DNA from 3 places in the Shewanella sp. A32 genome. Region 1 is predicted to be linked to each of the others. Evidence: predicted binding sites of a transcription regulator. Region 1 holds the regulator's gene; each other region holds the start of a gene.

Evidence for each region. Region 1 encodes sigma-54, which starts transcription at its own class of promoters, with help from an activator protein. Its sites were predicted from a motif close to GTTGGCACGNNNNTNGNNT; they were not measured.
Region 2: flgB (flagellar basal body rod protein FlgB) is a predicted target of sigma-54. The motif match lies at 2,137-2,155, and genes of this name have one in related genera.
Region 3: glnK (P-II family nitrogen regulator) is a predicted target of sigma-54. The motif match lies at 2,763-2,781, and genes of this name have one in related genera.

What each region holds. Positions count from the first base shown of each region.
Region 1 is NZ_JARFTS010000002.1:4,260-8,668, forward strand. Features, by position in the region: gene PY479_RS01905 (HPr family phosphocarrier protein) at 43-318, opposite strand; gene rapZ (RNase adapter RapZ) at 305-1,159, opposite strand; gene ptsN (PTS IIA-like nitrogen regulatory protein PtsN) at 1,156-1,599, opposite strand; gene hpf (ribosome hibernation promoting factor) at 1,599-1,889, opposite strand; gene PY479_RS01925 (RNA polymerase factor sigma-54) at 1,919-3,385, opposite strand; gene lptB (LPS export ABC transporter ATP-binding protein) at 3,478-4,206, opposite strand; gene lptA (lipopolysaccharide transport periplasmic protein LptA) at 4,203-4,409, opposite strand, start outside.
Region 2 is NZ_JARFTS010000001.1:350,546-354,954, reverse strand. Features, by position in the region: gene flgE (flagellar hook protein FlgE) at 1-540, opposite strand, end outside; gene PY479_RS01535 (flagellar hook assembly protein FlgD) at 592-1,257, opposite strand; gene flgC (flagellar basal body rod protein FlgC) at 1,280-1,702, opposite strand; gene flgB (flagellar basal body rod protein FlgB) at 1,705-2,103, opposite strand; gene PY479_RS01520 (protein-glutamate O-methyltransferase CheR) at 2,263-3,102, opposite strand; gene PY479_RS01515 (chemotaxis protein CheV) at 3,232-4,155, opposite strand; gene flgA (flagellar basal body P-ring formation chaperone FlgA) at 4,301-4,409, shown strand, end outside.
Region 3 is NZ_JARFTS010000002.1:206,454-210,862, forward strand. Features, by position in the region: gene nrfA (ammonia-forming cytochrome c nitrite reductase) at 1-664, shown strand, start outside; gene PY479_RS02895 (IS110 family transposase) at 769-1,803, shown strand; gene PY479_RS02900 (isochorismatase family protein) at 2,031-2,573, opposite strand; gene glnK (P-II family nitrogen regulator) at 2,829-3,167, shown strand; gene PY479_RS02910 (ammonium transporter) at 3,179-4,409, shown strand, end outside.

The DNA.
Region 1 (4,409 bases):
AAATTAAGCTAGCTTACAATGGGAGATATCAGAAAGGAACTACTAACTGGCTTCGTCAAAGCGAGAGTTGATCAAGTTACAAATAGCCTCCATTGCCGGTTCAGCATCGGGACCATCAACAATCAGACGAATCGTTTTCCCCATGCCCGTTTCCAGCATGAGCAATCCCAGCACGCTCGCCGCTGATGCTTGTTTTTGTCCCTGAACTAAAAGGATGTTGGCATCAAACTCGTTTGCCAGTACCGCCAATTTGGTCGCGGCCCGTGCATGTAACCCGAGCTTGTTCTGTATGGTGACTTCGCGCTCAATTCTTGGCATGCGCTAAATCCCGGTGATGAGCCTGCACTTTATGTTTACTGTTGCTGAAGCGTTTAGCCAGTTGTTCAGCAACGTACACTGAACGATGTTGGCCACCAGTGCAACCGATAGCAACGGTCAGATAGCTACGGTTATTGCGCTCCAAGTGCGGCAGCCAGGTATCGAGCAGGTTCTCGATCTGCCAGATGAATTTATTCACCAGTGGCTGACGGTTGAGAAACTCACGTACTGGTTCGTCAAGCCCAGTTAACGGTCTTAACTGCGGCTCCCAATGAGGATTAGGTAGAAAGCGCGCATCAAAGATGAAATCAGCTTCTGCGGGGAGACCGTGCTTAAAGCCAAACGACTCAAAGTTAATCACCAGCTCCTTGGTCACTGTCCCCAGCAAAATTTCGCGTACGGTGTCACTCAGCTCATAGATATTCATGTTAGAGGTATCTATGTAGTGATCCATTAGCTGCGACATCGGCGCGAGTAGTTTGCCTTCCTGCTCAATCGCATCTTTAAGGGAGATTTTGCTCTTGGATAACGGATGTAGACGTCGGGTTTCACTGTAACGTTTAAGCAGCACCTTATCGGATGCGTTTAAAAAGAAACTGATGACTTCAGTGCCTTGTGGCAGATTTTGTATCTGACTTTCCAGGACTTTTTCCTGGTTAGGCATGTTGCGCACATCGACGCTAATCGCGACCAGTTCGTTACTGCCGCGCAGATTGTCTAACAGACTGCCAATCATGGGGAGTGGCAGGTTATCAACGCAGTAATAGCCCAAGTCTTCCAGCACTCGTAACGCTACAGATTTTCCTGAGCCTGAGCGGCCTGAGACAATGGCCAATTTCATCCGGTGATCACCTGATACAGTTCTTCTTTGGTGGTGGCTTTCCGCAGTTGCTTGAGTATCAGCTTATCACTGAGTTTCTCGGCCATCGCCGACAAAGTACTGAGATGCTGCTGACATTGATCGGCGGGCACTACCAACGCAAACAAGATGTCTACCGGTTGATTATCGATAGCGTCAAAGGGGATCGGTTCGTCGCACTTAATCAGCACGGCGATAGGATCTTTAATGTCCGGCAAGCGACCATGGGGAATGGCAATGCCATTCCCGATACCGGTACTTCCCATTTTCTCTCTGACCAGCAGACTTTCGAAAATGGCTTGGGACGACAGGTTTGGATACTGGGCTGCTGCGAGTTCGCTGATGAGCTCCAATACCTTTTTCTTGCTGCCGGGTGTGGCACATGCGGTACACTCCGGCCGCAGGATGGTACTAAGTTCCATCATGAGTATTTTGTCAGCTTTTCTTTGTATTTAATGACCTGACGATCCAATTTATCAATTAGAGCGTCGATGGCAGCGTACATATCGGTGTGTTCTGCGGTGCCGTGCACCTCTCCACCATTCAGATGTAGCTTGGCTTCGACTCGTTGTATTGCTTTCTCAACATTGAGTACGACGTGCACATTATTGATCTGTTCGAAATGGCGTTCAAGTTTTGCAAATTTACTCTCCACATAGCTGCGCAACGAGTCGGTGATCTCAATATGATGGCCTGCCAGGTTGATTTGCATAGGGTGTCCTCCATAGGGGTACTGTGGAATTACAAACTCTTACGCTGATTCGATGGTGGGATCATCATGGCTTCGCGGTATTTGGCGATGGTTCGGCGTGCCACGTTAATTCCCTGCTCAGCCAGCAACTGTGCCATTTTGCTGTCGCTGAGCGGCTTTTTCTGGTTCTCCGCGGCCACCAGTTTTTTGATAAAGGCGCGGATTGCCGTCGATGAACATTCGCCACCGTCTTCAGTACCGACGTGGCTGGAAAAGAAATATTTTAGCTCAAATATACCGCGTGGCGTATGCATGTATTTCTGCGTTGTCACTCGGGAAATTGTCGATTCGTGCATATCAACGGCTTCGGCAATATCATTGAGCACCATCGGTTTCATGGCTTCTTCGCCATATTCAAAGAATCCCTGCTGAAACTGTACAATGCAGTTAGCCACCTTTAGTAGTGTTTCATTGCGGCTTTCCAGACTCTTGATAAACCATTTGGCTTCTTGCAGGTGTCCGCGGATAAACTGGCTGTCGGATTGGCTCCGCGCACTGCGGGCCATAGCGGCATATTGCTGATTAATACTGAGTTTGGGCATGCAGTCTGGGTTGAGTTCTACCACCCAGCGACCATTTTTCTTCCACACGCTGACATCTGGGATCACGTACTCGTCATCCTGAGGCTGCACTAATAGTCCGGGACGTGGATTAAGCGATTGGATCAAACTAATCGCGTCACGCAGATCTTCTTCTCTCAAACGGGTCTTGCGCATCAGTGTGCGATAATCTTTGGCAGCGATCAGGTCAAGATGCTGTTCCAGCAGCATAATGGCGTTTTCGAGATGCGGGGTGTCATCACTATATTGCGACAGCTGGATCAGCAAACATTCACGCAGATCCCGTGCAGCGACACCGACAGGATCGAAGTGTTGGATGCGTTTCAATACCGCTTCTACTTCTTCTAGCTCGATTTCCGGATTGCCCATAGCATCCAGAATATCCTCCGTGGTTTGCGTCAGATATCCTTGATCATCAATCGCTTCGATAATTGCAGTGGCGATTGCTGCATCAGTTTCTGAGAACGGTGTCAGGTTCTTCTGCCATTCCAGGTGTTCATGCAAACCTTCAGAAGTTTCTCCCTGAAATGGGGTATCGTCATCACGGATAGGACCACTGGACATAGCCGGAGCGGCAGTAAAAACCTCATCCCAGGTAGTATCCATTGGCAGCTCTTCAGGGAGTGCCTGGCTAGTGAGTGCGTCCGAGGTTTCTACCGTCGAACTATCTTCGATATGTTCGCTCGGCTCCGGTGCCTCTAAATTGTTATCGATATCATGATTGCTGTCGGTGCTTTGGTTGTCTTCATTCACTTCGAGCAGCGGGTTTGCTTCTAAGGCTTCTTGAATTTCCTGTTGTAACTCCAGCGACGACAGCTGCAGCAAACGTATTGCCTGCTGCAGTTGAGGTGTCATGGTCAGTTGTTGACCCAGTTTGAGCTGGAGTGACGTTTTCATGTTACCGCTTACCCCTACATCTTATAACTTTATAAAAATTCTAGTAATTACAGACTTTAACGTTTTAAAGCTGTAAGCGCTCCCGGTGTTTACTATAGCTTGAATTGTTCACCCAAGTACACAGCACGGACTTGTTGGTTGTCGAGGATCTCGGCAGGGGTGCCTTCGGCGATCAGTTGTCCGTGGCTGACAATGTATGCATGTTCACAAACATCAAGTGTTTCACGCACGTTATGATCCGTAATCAGCACACCCAGTCCACGTGACCGCAATTGTTCAATAATTTTTTTAATATCAATAACGGAGATGGGGTCTACGCCAGCAAAGGGTTCATCCAACAGAATGAATTTCGGGTCTGCGGCCAAGGCTCTGGCAATCTCGACACGCCGGCGCTCACCTCCCGAAAGTGACATCCCCATGCTGTCGCGAATATGGGTGATGTGAAACTCTTCGAGTAACTGTTCCAGTTGTTCTTCACGGCCATCGCGATCCAGATCTTTTCTGATCTGCAATACTGCCATGATGTTATCGCGAACAGTTAGCTTACGGAAAATACTGGCTTCTTGCGGCAGATAGCCAATACCTTTGCGAGCGCGAAGGTGCATGGGATCCATGGTCAGCTCATCTTGATCGATAAAGATCCGTCCCTTATCGCTCTGGATCAAGCCGACTACCATGTAAAATGTCGTGGTTTTCCCTGCACCATTGGGTCCCAATAATCCCACAATCTGACCTGTTGCAACCGACAGACTGACATCTTTCACGACCATTCTTTTTTTGTAGCTTTTCGCAAGGTTATGGGCGATCAAGGTATTACTCATTGCTGCTCCTGCTGGGGATCCTTTTTGGGTTGCTGCTGGTAGTTGTCAGGCTGGATGACCGTGGTCACACGATCTTCTCCCTGGCCGCTGCTGGAGGCTTGCAACTGCTGGTTTTTAAGGTCATAGACAATTTTTTCTGCAGTGGAAACGCTGCCACCTTGTTCCACCTTTGCTTTACCGATGAGCGTCAGTACGCGTTTATT
Region 2 (4,409 bases), on a different contig from region 1:
AAACGCTGCCGGATCTAATGCAGTGGAGTTTGAATTCAGGTTCATACTCATGGATACATTTTGAGTGGCTTGCGGACTACCAGCGGTATCAGGGATCTGTACTGGTTTAGTGGTACTCAAGCTGACCGATGCCGAGTTGCCATCGGAATCCACCTGAAAACATTGCAAGTAGTTACCTTGTGAATCCACCAAGAAACCATTTTCATCACGCTTGAATGCCCCGGCACGAGTAAATGAGAAGTCCTGGGTATCAATAGAAGACGAAGTCACGAAGAAGCCATTACCACTGATCGCCATATCCAGCGCGTTATTGGTAGACTGCAAATTGCCCTGATGGAACTGTTGCGCGACCTGGGTGGTAGTGACACCGCCACCAACCGCTGTCTTGCTGTTGGAGAAAATCGAGTTTGCATAAACATCGGCAAATTCTGCCCGTGATTCCTTAAAACCAGTAGTGTTCACGTTGGCAATGTTATTTGCTGTTGTATTGAGATCTTTTTGCGCCGCATTGATCCCGCTAAGAGCGATGTTAAAAGACATAATCCACCTCTTGTAATTTTTACTTCTGTCCGGTCAATCCCGGCGCATACGTTAACCTTCAGAAACCGCCAACACATCCGACAGTGCTACACCGCCAACGCCTCTAACGTTGAGTACGGCCCCGGTACTGGAATTGAGCGAAACACTGCTGACATGGCCATAGGTGCTGACGTATAGATCCTCAGACGTGCCATCGACCACACCATTGGCGGTAAGCGTATATTGACCAGGTGCCACAGCATTGCCGCTGTTATCCAGACCATCCCAGTCAACATCGACGTTGCCACCCGCACTGCCATCAACAGTAAAGTTTCTGACTACCTGACCGGAAGCATCCTGCACCGCCACTTTAATACTGTTAATTGGTGTCGAAGTGCTGATAACCCCTTTTAGTGTAGGATCATCCGTGGATACATAACCGGTGCCAGAGGGCACCAACACTTTTTGGCCGACCAGACCTGATGCCTGCAATGCCTGGCTAGAGGTCATTACAGTATTGAGACTGGTGATCTCGTCATTTAACTTGCCGATCCCGTCTACTGTAGAGAATGATGCCATCTGCGAAATCATCTGGTCATTGTCTACGGGATTTGAAGGATCCTGCATTGACAACTGAGTACTCAGCAACGAAAAGAAATCTGCCTGTGTTAAGGACTGATTGTTGCTGGTTGAACTGGTACTGGAAGTATCAGTTGTTGAAGATGTCACCGAACCGATAGTACTCACGGCCTATCTCCTATCATTTACCTAACTGCAGCGTTTGCTGCAGCATGGACTTGGTAGCATCAGCTACCTGAACATTCATCTGGTACGAGCGCGATGCAGAGATCATATCTGCCATCTCCTCTACCACGTTGACATTGGGTTTATATATGTAGCCATCGGCATCTGCTAACGGGTGATCAGGCGCATATTCCTTCACCAGCGGCTTATCGCTCTCTACAATCCCCGATACCTTGACCGAATAACCATCTTGTTGCTGCTGCCCATTGGTCGCCTTCGCCAGCTCGGCTTCAAATACTGGGTGCCGGGCTTTATAGGTGGTATCCACACTACTGGACACCGAATCCGCGTTGGCGATGTTGCTGGCAGTGGTATTCAACCGCACAGACTGGGCAGACATGCCAGAACCGGCAATATTAAAAATATTGAATAGCCCCATGATCAGTCTCCTCTTATCGCCTTTTTCATGCCGGAAAACTTACCATCAAGAAACCCGAGAGACATTTGATATTCCAACGCATTTTGCATAAACGCCTGTTGTTCTTCCTGCATGTCTACGGTATTTCCATCACCGGTGTCAGGTTGATCTGGCACGCGGAACCTGACGTTTTCCTGGACCAATGACTTCATATCAAAATGCTTTTCGGAAGTAGCCGCCATTTGCATGCCTTGCTGTTTTCCCATGGCACCCTGCAATGCCGCATTAAAATCCACATCTCTGGCTTTATAGTTGGGAGTATCGGCATTGGCGATATTACTGGACAGCACTTCCGCACGCTGTGCACGGATCCCTAGGGTGTATTGATGAACGCCCAGAGCCTTATCAAAACTGATCGCCATAAAACCGCCTCTCAATGGATAGTTTTTATGTGCAAGCAAACTATGTGCCATATAGCAGGCTATATGTGTCTGATAAAACCCAACGAGTGAAACAGCAGCAATAAAAATGCCAGCTTTTTAGCTGGCATTTTTATATTGTTTAAAATCAATAAATTAATATCAGATTTTGCGTTGGTAATAGATCCCTGGATTGCAGCGAATCATATCAAACTCATCAGATAAACCCGCAATAGACTCTGACGCACCCAAAAACAGGATGCCTTTGGGGTTCAGGGCGGCAGCAAATTGCCGCAGGATTTTTGCCTTGGCTTCAGGAGCAAAATAGATCAAAACATTTCGGCAAAAGATAATGTCGAACTTACCGAGCAAGGTATAGCTTTCCAGTAGATTATGCGCTCTGAAGCTGACTAAACGCCTGACATTGTCTTTCACTCGCATATTGCCACTTGGTAAAGCATCAAAAAACTGACGTTTACGCTCGTCAGATAGGCCTCTCCCCAATGCCAAGCTGTCATATTCCGCGTTCTTACAACGCTCCAGCATTGAAGGTGATAAATCCGTTGCCAGGATTGAAGCACTTCCAGGTAATCCACCCGGACGACGTTGCTGATATTCAAGAATGGTCATTGCCAAGGAATAAGGCTCCTGTCCAGAAGAACAGGCCGCCGACCAAATTTTGAGGGGCCTTCCGAGTTTGGCAAACTGCGGTAAGATATTGTTTGGCAACAATTCAAATGGATAACGGTCACGGAACCAGAGGGTTTCGTTGGTAGTCATGGCATCAATGACTTCAGCCCGTAACTGTCTCTCAGTGGGACGCATGGACTGCTTCACCACTTCGGATAATGACGGCAGCCCATATTTGCCCATCAACGGCGCGAGTCTACTGCGCACCAGATATTGCTTATTTTCACCCAGCACAATACCACTGTGTTGTTCCAAGAACAGCCGGAACTGATTGTACTCGGTTTCTGCAAGAGATTTATCTGGCACCTTGATATCCCATTTTATAAAACTTGTTGGTACTGAGCGACAGCTAATACCGGTAAGACGCCGCGTTATACCGCAGCATCACAGACAACACAAGTCACTATCAACACTCTTTATATCATCGGCACGGTTAGTAAATCATGACAAAGTTAGATGTTTATCAACTGCCGCTGCCAATTCGTCTGGATTGAATTTAGCAATAAAGTCGTTGGCACCCACTTTTTGTACCATTGCGTGATTGAATACGCCACTCAATGATGTATGTAGTACTACCTTGATATTCTTAAGTTTTGGATCATCTCTAATCTCGGCCGTCAAGGTATAACCATCCATTTCTGGCATCTCAATATCGGAAATGATTAACGGAATTTCCTTGGCGACATTATCCATTTCACTGGCGATTAGTTTCAGCCGATCAAGTGCTTCTTTGCCATCTTTCGCAGTGTCGATCTGCAAGTTCAGTGATGACAAGGCTCTGACAATTTGTTTGCGTGCCACCGCGGAGTCATCCACGACCATAATATGGAAATTCTGCTCACGGTCGATATTGATCGCTTTATCAACTTCTTCACTGATTTCAGTTTTAGCAGGTGAAATCTCGTCCAGAATTTTTTCGACGTCCAATATCTCCACTAACTCACCATCAATTTCAGTCACCGCGGTGAGATAGGAATACCGTCCAGCACCCTGTGGGGGCGGCATAATGGCGGACCAGTTCATATTGATAATACGTTCAACTGATTGCACCAAAAAGCCCTGAACACTGCGGTTATATTCGGAGATGATGATAAAACAGTTTTTGAGATCTTCTATCGGCCGGCCACCGGTAGCGGCCCCTAAATCAATGACCGAAATAGTTGTTCCGCGAATGTGCGCCACGCCTTTCACATAAGGATTCAACTTAGGCAGCATCGTTAACGGAGGACACTGTAAAACCTCCTTAACCTTAAACACGTTGATGCCAAACCGTTGGCGACCATTTAGTTTGAATAACAGTAATTCAAGGCGGTTCTGCCCTACCAATTGGGTTCTTTTGTTGACTGATTCAAGAATACCTGACATAAGCCTGCCTTGTTGTTCGACGAAATAAACTCACCTTACCACTATTTACGGAAAGGCATGTAACTTGCTGTGATCGTTCCATCTGGTGTTTCAGTCAAAGTTCTGACGCCATCAAACTCGTTGCCAATTAAGGCGTTTGGAACGGATGAAGTATACGTGTAAATCGGTTAACTACACCACTTTGTATATGATGAAACTAAATTTAGCATACATTTTTTTAGCGATTTTGGCGTTCTCCAGCAAAACGTTAGCAC
Region 3 (4,409 bases), 200 kb from region 1:
GATGCTAAAAGCACAGCACCCTGGCTATGAAACTTGGTCTATGAGCGTGCATGGCCAAAACAATGTCAGCTGTGTTGACTGCCATATGCCGAAAGTCACTAATGCAGAAGGTAAGCGCTATACCGATCATAAAGTCGGCAATCCATTTGATCGTTTTGAAGAAACCTGTGCTCGCTGCCACAGTGCCAGCAAAGAGGTGATGCTGGGACAGTACGAAGCCGGCAAGAAAAAAGTGAAAGAACTGAAAGCAAAAGCGGAAGAGCAATTGGTGCATGCTCATTTTGAAGCGGGGGCTGCCTGGGCCGCAGGTGCTACTGCTGATGAAATGAAACCGATTCTGACAGATATCCGTCATGCACAATGGCGTTGGGATTATTCCATTGCATCTCATGGTGTATATGCCCATAACCCGACTGAAGCACTGCGTATTCTTGGCTCTGCCGTCGAGATTGCCGGTAATGCGCGGATCAAACTGGCGCAACTGTTAAGTGCAAAAGGGGTTAAACAGCCCGTTGCCATCCCAGACATTTCGACTAAAGCTAAAGCTCAGGCTGCGGTGGGTCTGGATATGAATAAACTGGTTTCTGAAAAAGCCGCATTTAAGAAAGAAGTGTTGCCAGTATGGGATGCTGAAGCGAAGAAACGCGAAGCTACCTATAAATAACCGACATGTAAGATTAAAAGTCCCTGCATAGCGGGGACTTAATGTGATGGTCCGCCTCCCTTCTCAGCGACTATGCTGAGATTAGGCTAGACAGGAGGTAGACCATCATGTTTATTCAAGTACTCGGTATCGATTTAGGCAAGTCAAACTTTCATCTTGTAGGCCATGACCGTGCAGGTAAAACGGTTGTACGTAAGAAGCTTTCCCGTAAACAACTCATTCTTTTTCTTCAGCAACTACCACCTACCACTATCGCCTTTGAAGCTTGTGGTGGTGCTCATTGGCTCGGGCGTCTTTGTCAGCAGTTTGAGCATCACGTCAAACTCATCCCACCGCAGTATGTAAAACCTTACGTCAAAGGTAACAAGAACGACTTTATTGATGCCGATGCGATAGCTGAAGCGGCCGGACGGCCATCGATGCGCTTTGTCGCGGTAAAAACAGAAGCGGCACAGATGATGTCAGCGATTCATCGCGTGCGACAAGGCTATATCAAAGAGCGCACAGCTTGTATGTCACGCATTGGGGCGTTGTTATTGGAATTTGGTGTCAGTCTGCCAAGAGGCCATAGCGTCATGAAGCGTTTATTCCTGTGGTTGGCAGAGCATGCTGAAAAACTGCCAGCGCAGTTCATCGCTGAACTTGCGGGGCTTCATTCGCATTATGATGACCTCTCAGAGCGGATTGCCGAGCAAGACATCAAGCTTAAGCAACAACTGGCTACGCACGGTGATGCACAGTTATTGAAGTCGATACCGGGCATTGGTGACATCACGGCTTCTCAATGTGTAGCCGAGTTAGGTAATGCTGCGCAATTCAAAAATGGGCGCGATTTAGCAGCTTGGCTGGGGTTAGTGCCTCATCAACACTCCACCGGAGGTAAGCCGCGATTACTCGGGATAAGCAAGCGTGGTAACAAGCATCTACGCACGTTACTCATTCACGGTGCGAGAGCGATTTTATCGAGACCCGAGAAGACGGGCGCGGTGTTTGGCGAATGGCTGATAAAGCTCAGGGCAACCAAGCCATTCAATGTGGCGTGTGTGGCGTTGGCAAACAAACTGGCGCGCATCGTATGGTCAGTGTTAAGAACAAAAGAGCAATTTAATGCAGCAAAGCTGCAACCTGAGTTTGCATGACATGAATAGAGTGAAGATGACGAAAACGGCAGTACCACCGGAGTAAAACCTGACATAAAAAACAGCAGTAAGATGCTTTGGGCTTTTTGAGGATATTCCGGCGCGGAACTCATCGTGGAGCGGTAGGCGAGAGCCTCCAACAGAGACTCCGAATACATTAGCGCAGACCCACCTCGTTATTGAATTTTATTCTTGCAACAACGAGGCGGACCATACATTTTTATGGGTTATTTGATTAACGACAGTAATTGTCTGAAGCTGTCGCCACTTGCTTGCTGCTGCAGTTCAAACAGCAACGATTCTGTTTGTGTTAACCAGGCACCATGTTGTTGCATCATTTGTAACCCCAACTGGCAATTGTCGCTATTGCGTGAGTCTACCGCATCTGCAATTACATGGACTTCCATGCCGGCATTTAACAGGTCGCAGCAGGTTTGATAAACGCAGATATGGGTTTCAATCCCGGCCAGTAACACTTTTTTACGACCACTGGTTAATAGTTGCTGACGAAATTCATTGCACTGCCAGCCACTGAAGTGTTCTTTGGCGATTGGTTGAGTGATTTGGCGCAATATAGTGGCCAGTTCTTCGCTGGTAGGTCCGAGTTTATCAGGCAATTGTTCCAGCCATAGCACGGGAATGCCAAACAATGGCATCGCTTTGGCGAGGATTTGTAATTGCTGATGAAGTCGCTCTGTCTGCGCCATGATCCTGGCAAGTTTACCTTGCACATCCACGATCACCAGAATGGTCTCTGTGCTTTCCAACATAATCGCCTCCGCGGTAAATAATCCCTGACAAATTAACCTGTTCCACTCATTGAACCAATAAGGCCAAAGTCGATATTTTGATGCATCAACTTTGTGCAACAAGTTTGGTGATGAACTATTTTGGTGCAACCAAAGGCGCAAAAAAGAGGCGATGTTTAGCTAAGTCATTATAAAACAAAAAATTAACATCTTGGCCTGATGATTGAATTGCTCAAGTCAACATCACACACAAAAAAGGCAATTTGGGAGGTCTCGATGAAATTAGTCAGCGCAATCATCAAGCCATTTAAGCTTGATGATGTCCGCGAGGCAATTGCGGGCATTGGCATAGAAGGTATGACTGTCACTGAAGTAAAAGGCTTTGGCCGTCAAAAAGGGCATACCGAACTCTACCGTGGAGCAGAGTATCAGGTGGATTTTTTGCCGAAAGTAAAATTGGAGATTGCCACCAAGGATGAGAACCTTGAGCACCTGCTTGAAGCCATTACTAATGCGGCTCATACAGGGAAGATTGGCGACGGCAAAATTTTTGTAACCGATCTGGAGCAGGTCATCCGTATCCGCACCGGCGAAACTGATAACGAAGCGCTTTAAAGGGGAAAACGATGGAAGAATTAACCAAATTGGGGGCTTCAGTGACAGAGCTACGCTTTGCACTGGATACGTTTTATCTGCTGATTTCCGGTGCCCTGGTAATGTGGATGGCTGCTGGATTTGCCATGCTGGAAGCTGGTCTGGTCAGAGCGAAAAATACCACAGAAATTCTGACTAAGAACATTGTGCTGTATGCAATTTCTTGTGTGACCTACCTGCTGGTGGGTTACTACATCATGTATGTTGATAATACTGAAGGTGGTTGGCTGCCTAGTTTTGGTGGACTTATCGGTACTCAGGCTGCTGATGCATCACATTCTCTAGAATCCGATTTCTTTTTCCAGGTTGTGTTCGTAGCAACTGCCATGTCAATCGTTTCTGGTGCCGTTGCCGAACGTATGAAGCTGTGGGCTTTCCTGGCTTTCAGCGTAGTGATGACTGCGTTCATCTATCCCGTTGAAGGTTTTTGGACTTGGGGCGGGGGTTTCCTTAAAGCCGCTGGTTTCTCTGACTTCGCGGGTTCTGGCATCGTACACTTGGCCGGTGCTTCTGCGGCGTTGGCTGGTGTGTTACTGCTCGGTGCCCGTAAAGGTAAATTTGGTGCAGATGGTTCTGTAACGCCTATTCCTGGTTGTAACCTGCCTTTAGCAACATTAGGTACCATCATTCTGTGGATGGGCTGGTTCGGATTTAACGGCGGTTCACAGCTGGCTATCTCTAGCATGGCTGACGCCGATGCCGTTGGTAAGGTGTTTGTGAACACTAACTCTGCTGCCGCATTTGGTGCTGTATCTGCGCTGATCGTCTGTAAAGTGGTATGGGGCAAAGCAGATCTGACCATGATCCTGAACGGTGCTTTGGCTGGTCTGGTAGCGATTACTGCTGATCCTCTGAGTCCGTCACTGGTCATGGCTGGTATCGTCGGTTTAGTTGCTGGCGCACTGGTCGTTTTCTCTATCGTCTTCTTTGACCGTATCAAGATTGATGACCCAGTAGGCGCAACTTCTGTCCATGGGGTGTGTGGTTTGTTCGGTGTGATGATGGTGCCGGTTTCAAACGCTGATGCGACCTTCGGCGCTCAGGCGCTGGGTGCTGCTTGTATCTTCGGTTGGGTATTTATCACATCACTGATCGTTTGGATCATTCTGAAAGCCACCATGGGCATCCGTGTCAGTGAAGAAGAAGAATATAACGGTGTTGATTCTGCTGACTGTGGTGTTGATGCCTATCCAGAATTCGTTA